2 linked regions of the Prochlorococcus marinus XMU1404 genome follow. The protein of the gene in region 1 binds, or shares a complex with, the protein of each later gene. Links are inferred from orthologs where the notes say so. Each region holds a gene or a part of one and is shown on either strand. Other genes may lie near its edges.

Evidence for each region.
Region 2: the proteins of cdaA (region 1) and HA144_RS01255 are in contact, whole or in part, in a crystal structure (PDB 7OJS), measured with the Bacillus subtilis proteins. The link is inferred for Prochlorococcus marinus XMU1404 from one-to-one orthologs.

What each region holds. Positions count from the first base shown.
Region 1 is NZ_JAAORE010000002.1:409,840-412,954, forward strand. The notes cover bases 1-2,772. They hold cdaA (diadenylate cyclase CdaA), read left to right. Parts: upstream 1-818; coding sequence 819-1,727; downstream 1,728-2,772. Other genes in these bases: lysA (diaminopimelate decarboxylase), read left to right, coding at 1-790; HA144_RS06005 (isoprenyl transferase), read left to right, coding at 1,731-2,534; bioB (biotin synthase BioB), read left to right, coding at 2,541-2,772. Outside these bases: more of bioB, read left to right, coding at 2,773-3,115. UniProt on the Bacillus subtilis protein: One of 3 paralogous diadenylate cyclases (DAC) in this bacteria, catalyzing the condensation of 2 ATP molecules into cyclic di-AMP (c-di-AMP). Upon expression in E.coli leads to c-di-AMP synthesis.
Region 2 is NZ_JAAORE010000001.1:233,183-236,456, reverse strand. The notes cover bases 44-2,974. They hold HA144_RS01255 (phosphoglucosamine mutase), read left to right. Parts: upstream 44-798; coding sequence 799-2,151; downstream 2,152-2,974. Other genes in these bases: HA144_RS01245 (DUF3177 family protein), read left to right, coding at 2,910-2,974; trmB (tRNA (guanosine(46)-N7)-methyltransferase TrmB), read right to left, coding at 2,152-2,787; HA144_RS01260 (thioredoxin domain-containing protein), read right to left, coding at 117-662; thyX (FAD-dependent thymidylate synthase), read left to right, coding at 44-114. Outside these bases: more of thyX, read left to right, coding at 1-43; more of HA144_RS01245, read left to right, coding at 2,975-3,274. UniProt on the Bacillus subtilis protein: Catalyzes the conversion of glucosamine-6-phosphate to glucosamine-1-phosphate. Glucosamine-1-phosphate is used for cell wall biosynthesis.

The sequences.
Region 1 (3,115 bases):
GTTCGGTTTCGGGATTGAATATTTAAGTATTTTATTTGCCAAAATCAGTAATTCCAAACACTTAAAATTAACGGGATTACATGCTCATATTGGTTCGCAAATTTTTGAACTAGACCCTCACAAAGATCTAGGAGAAATAATGGTGAATGTTATAATTGATGCCAAAAAATTTGGCCACGATATTAAAAAATTGAATGTTGGTGGGGGGCTAGGTATTAAATATACAGAAAATGATGATCCACCTTCAATTGATGAATGGGTAAAAACAATTTCCACTTCAGTTGTTAAAGCTTGCAAAAAAAATAATTTAGATTTACCTACATTAATGTGCGAACCTGGACGGTCTATTGTATCTACAGCGGGAATAACAATTTATAAAATTGGGGCGTTTAAAGAAATTCCTGGGATCAGAACATATTTATCTGTTGATGGCGGGATGAGTGACAATCCAAGACCAATAACATATCAATCAAATTATTCTGCATGTTTGGTACATAATCCGTTTAATTTAAATTCAAAAAATAAATATACTATTGCTGGTAAGCACTGCGAATCAGGAGATGTATTATTTAAGGAGATAGAACTAGCAGATTGCAAAACAGGAGATTTAATATGTGTTTTTGGTACAGGGGCATACAATAACTCGATGAGTTCGAACTACAACAGAATTCCAAGGCCGGCTGCTCTCTTAGTTTCTGAAGGTGAAGCAGAGATTATTCAAAAAAGAGAAAGTTCATTTGACCTTTTAAAATATGATGTTTTACCTGATCGCTTTATTAAACAAAATTAGGTACATTTAAATTAATTTTGTTTTTGATGTGAATTTTTGGGGGATTATAAATTTAAAACTTTTATTAGATGTCTTATTTGCTATTGGTTTCGGACTTTTATTATTTTCTAGAGTAAAAGAACAGAGGACATTATGGCTTTTAAGAGGATATTTGTTTTTAGTATCATCAGCATGGTTTATTCAAAGATATGCATATCTCCCGTTAACATCAAAATTAATTGATGCTGTAGTCCTAGCTTGCTCTCTATCCTTAGCGATCCTTTGGCAAGGAGAGCTAAGAAGACTAATGGAATTATTAGGTACTGGTAGGCTAGCTGTAATTCTCGGAAATCCGCCAAAGGAATTTAGAGCAACTTCAACTACTATTACGCAGTTAGTTGATACTGCAGGTAAACTCTCCCAAAACAGGAGAGGAGCACTAATAGTGGTCGATATAGGAAGTGATTTAAGGCCTGAGGACTTTTTATATTCAGGAACAAATATTGAAGCACAATTGTCGACTGAACTTTTAATAAATCTTTTTGCAACAGATACACCGTTACATGATGGAGCTGTTCTTGTTAAAGGCAACAAAATAATATCTGCTGGAGTAATACTTCCTCTCTCGAGGCAAGGAATTAGCAGATACGGTACAAGGCATTTAGCTGCATTAGGAATTACAGAAAGATTTGATAGGTGTATTTGTATCGTTGTTTCTGAGGAGACAGGCACTTTATCATTAGCAAACCAAGGAAAACTTGAAAGACCAATTACAAGCAGTAGATTACAAGAACTTCTAGTTAATTTGATAGGAAATCAAAGCTCTATGGGAACAAGTAAATCACCTTTAAGTAAAAATGCCATATCCCAAAAGACAAACTCGAGTGATATTATTAGCAGTGATATTAATGAAAAAGAGACCAATAAATCTGAAAGTTTTACAAACATAAAGGAATAACAAATGAGTTTAGAAAAAATAATTTACAAGAAAAATAATGACTTATCTAAGAAAATAGATAAGCAAAAAGTTCCAGAACATGTAGCAATAATTATGGACGGGAATGGGAGATGGGCTACTAAAAAAGGGTTACCGCGATCATTTGGTCATAACAAGGGGGTTAGTGTATTAAAAGAAATTATAAAAGTATCAAAAAAATTAGGTTGTAAAGTTCTTACTGTTTATGCATTCTCAACTGAAAATTGGACAAGACCAACAAAAGAAGTTGATTTCCTTATAAATCTCTTTACCGAAGTTTTGAAAAACGAAATTGAAGAGATTCATCAAGAATTAATTAAAATAAAATTTATCGGAGATTTAACACCTTTTCCAGAGAATTTAAAAAAAATAATCTTTAGTTCAGAATCTCTAACTAAAAACAACAAAAATTTCTTATTAAATATTTGTGTCAACTACGGAGGTAGGCAAGAAATAGTAAAAGTTGCACAAAAGTTAGCACTTAAATCCATTTCTGGAGAAATAAAGCCTAGCGAAGTGAACGAGGAGTTATTTAACTCAGAGCTCCTTACCCAGGGGATCAATGATCCTGAATTATTAATTAGAACTAGTGGTGAAAAAAGGATTAGTAATTTTCTTTTATGGCAATTAGCATATTCTGAAATTTATATATCCGAAGTACTATGGCCTGATTTTAATGAGAATGAATTTCTTAAAGCAATAATTGATTACCAATCAAGAAATAGACGTTTCGGCGGTATAGAATCATTACCAAATCAATCTTTTAAAGATTCTTACTTTTCTCCATAAATTAATATGATTAAATCGTACAGCGATATATCAGGCGAAATAAGATTTGATTGGCAAAGAGAAGAAATTTCTGAAATTTTAAATATGCCCTTAATCGATTTAATGTGGAAATCACAGATAATTCACAGAAAATTTAATGCATACAGAGTACAACTAGCATCGCTCTACAGCGTAAAAACTGGCGGTTGCCAAGAAGATTGTTCATATTGCAGCCAATCAATATATAGTTCTAGCGAGATTAAAAGTCATCCACAATATGAAGTTAAAGAAGTTTTAGAAAGAGCTCAAATCGCGAAGAAGGAAGGTGCGGAAAGATTCTGCATGGGATGGGCTTGGAGAGAAATTAGAGACGGTAAATCTTTTAACTCAATGCTTGAAATGGTCAAGGGTGTAAGGAAACTAGGGATGGAGGCATGCGTAACTGCAGGAATGCTTACTGAAGAACAAGCATCTAGACTTGCCGAAGCTGGTTTAACCGCATACAATCACAACCTTGATACGAGTCCCGAGCATTATAAAAATATTATTACCACTAGAACTTATCAAGACAGACTAGATACTATTAAAAGAGTAAGAGATGC
Region 2 (3,274 bases), on another replicon or contig:
ATTAATTTAAGATCAGCTCATGGTACTCAAAAAGAGCATAAATCAATTGCTCAAGCCTGTAAGTCTATTTTTAAAAAAAGTTTTCCAATTGTATCAAAATCTCTAGAGTGGTGAAATTATCCATGACTTCGAGGGTCGACTTGATGAATTTTATTTTCCTTGATAACTGAAAATTCAGAATTAAAAATTTCTTCTTGATGTTTAGCATCTCTCTTAAGATTATCAATAGAATCTTTTATTGTAATTTCTTCTTGTTTACCAATAAAAGTTGATTGTAAATTACCTTTTTTATCAAAGAGGTTAACTTGAGGTATTCCATTTACCTTAAATCTTCGGATGTAATTATCCCATTTTTGATTATCAACATTTAAAAAAACAAAATTAATATCTTTTTCATATTCATCTTTCAAAGAAGATACTTTGGGAGCCATTTCTTTGCAAACTTCACACCACTCAGCATAAAATTCAAGAAAAGTAGGCTTATTGTTATTAAAAGCTATTTCAGGATCAATAGATAATTCCCCAAAACTCTTAAGAAGGTAATTAGCTTGAAAAAAAAGGTTTCTAAATAAAATCAAAAAAACAATTAAAATAGAAACAAGCAAAATGATGATCGCTTTTAAGTTTAGATTTACAAATGTTTCTCTACCCTCAGATTGCACTATAAGTACTTGATATCTAAAAACATCTTATATAAGTTAAACAAATAAAGAGAATTTTAATCTCTTAACTTTTAATCAACTGATAAAATGTGAACTAAATAATATGAAAAGTATATTTAATTCCTGAAATATCATTATGCAATCAATCTTTGGAACTGATGGAATAAGGGGAAGATTTAATAAAGAGATTACCTATTCCTTAGCATATAAAGTTGGATATGCTCTCGGTTTGTCTTTAGAAAATAATAATCCAATATTAATTGGAAGAGATACCAGGATTAGTGGAAATATTCTGCTTCAGGCAATAGGAAGAGGAATAAATGCGAGTGGCAAAAAATTTATTAATGTTGGAATCTGCCCTACCCCAGCAATTCCTTTTTTAATAAAACAAGAGAAAATGGGTAGCGGAATAATGATATCTGCCAGTCATAATCCGCCCGAATACAATGGCATAAAAATCTTTGATCAAAATGGTCATAAAATTACCAAAAACCATGAAAATAAAATTCAAAAATTAATTAAAGATTCAAATCAAAATTTATCAGATACTACAAATGAGATCTCTTTAAAACCTCATAAAGAGCTTATTGATAGTTATGTGCAAAGCTTAATCCAAACAATGGGAGGAGAGGATTTAAGCGGCATGAAAATTATTTTAGATACATGCTATGGATCAGCGACCACCTGCGCAAAAAATATTTTTCAAAATCTTGGTGCAGATGTAAGAGTTATTAATAACTCTAAAAATGGATTAAAAATTAATCTTAATTGTGGTTCTACTAACCTCTTACCATTAAAAAAAACACTAATAGATAATCCTGCAGATATGGGATTTAGTTTCGATGGGGATGCCGATAGAGTAATTGGATTAGATTCTATGGGCAATGAATTGAATGGAGATCATATCCTCTTTCTGTGGGGTAGAGAACTTAAGGAACAAAAAGTTCTTACAAATAATTTAATAATCTCAACTGAAATGGCAAATATGGGTTTTGAAAAAGCTTGGAACAAAATTGGTGGAATTTTATATAGAACTGATGTGGGAGATAAATTTGTTTATGACGCAATTAAGGAACAAAATGCTGTCTTAGGAGGTGAACAGTCCGGTCATATACTCTCAGAAATTAATAACTTTTCTGGAGACGGGATATTGACTGCAATTCAAATTTCTAAATACTGTAAAAAGAAAAAAATCACTTTAAATGAATGGCTTAAAAGTAGTTTCGAACCTTTTCCACAGAAATTAACCAACATTAATTTAGATTGCAATATTAATAAAATAAATCAAAAATCTAGAGACTTAATTAATCAAACCATAGAAAAATATCACTCAATTTATTCCGATAATTGTAGAGTCTACATAAGACCTAGCGGCACAGAACCTCTTATTAGAGTACTTGTGGAGGCCAAGAATCAGAAAAATGTTGATTGTTTATCAAGCGAAATAACAAGCAAAATTTGTTTAGAAATTAATAAAATACTGAATTAATCATAAATCAAATTTTATATAAATCCTCTCAAATACATCAAGTTCATTATCAATAACATACTTTTCCCTACTAGTTTGAAATCTATTTGGATTGAAACTTTCGGAATAATTAAAATCCTTTTTATCTATTTTTTTAAAATTTAAATTACTTAATATGGTGCGATCCATATAATCAAATAAATCCTTTACATCCGTCTTAATAAAAATTAGGGATCCTTTTTGCATTGAATTTGAAAGATTATTAATAAACTCTGGTTGAATTACACGCCTTTTATAATGTCTTTTTTTAAACCATGGATCTGGAAAATTAAAAGAAATGCTTTTTAGATTACTTAATATAAATTTACTTTGGAAATCATTCACAAAGTTGTTGGCATTACTAAATATAAAATACAAATTTTTAATTTCACTTTCTTGCACTTTTGATTTAGCAACCATAACTAATCTCTCACGGATTTCGATTCCCAAATAATTCCAATTATGGTTAGCTAAGGCTAGATCGAATAAAAATTGACCAGCAGCACAACCTATATCCAAATGAAGATTCAATTTAGTATTATCAAACATTTGAGACAAAGAAGGAATTATCTTAACTTCATCAAAATTTTTACTTAAAGGATTAACATGCTGTCTCATAAAATTATAAATTTATTTCTTCGCAATAGTAGAAAGATGCATAATATTCATAACTATGACAATAATAAGTTAAAAAGTAAAAGTTTGATGTTTAATTATTATGTATGTAAAAAGAAAAAGTTTTGAACTTTATTAATCAACTTTCTGTTTGGCTATCTTTTCAACTTTCAATAATTTTCCTTATAGGTATTCCTCTTTCATTATTCTTTTGGTCAATTAAAAAAAACAACAAAGCTGTTAATAAACTTTTATCTATTTATTGGAAAATATCCCTTTTGTTTTTTATAAGCCTTTTACTTTTGATAGGCAAATATAATTATGCTCTGCTTGTTACAAATATTTCAACATTATTGATGACAATTTCAGTCTGGTTTTGGAATGATATTAATGATGAACTAAAAGAATATGATTTATCATACTCACTTACCACAACTACAAAAGTATGGCGATGGTCACTAACTTTTATATCTCTAAATTTCTTAATTCA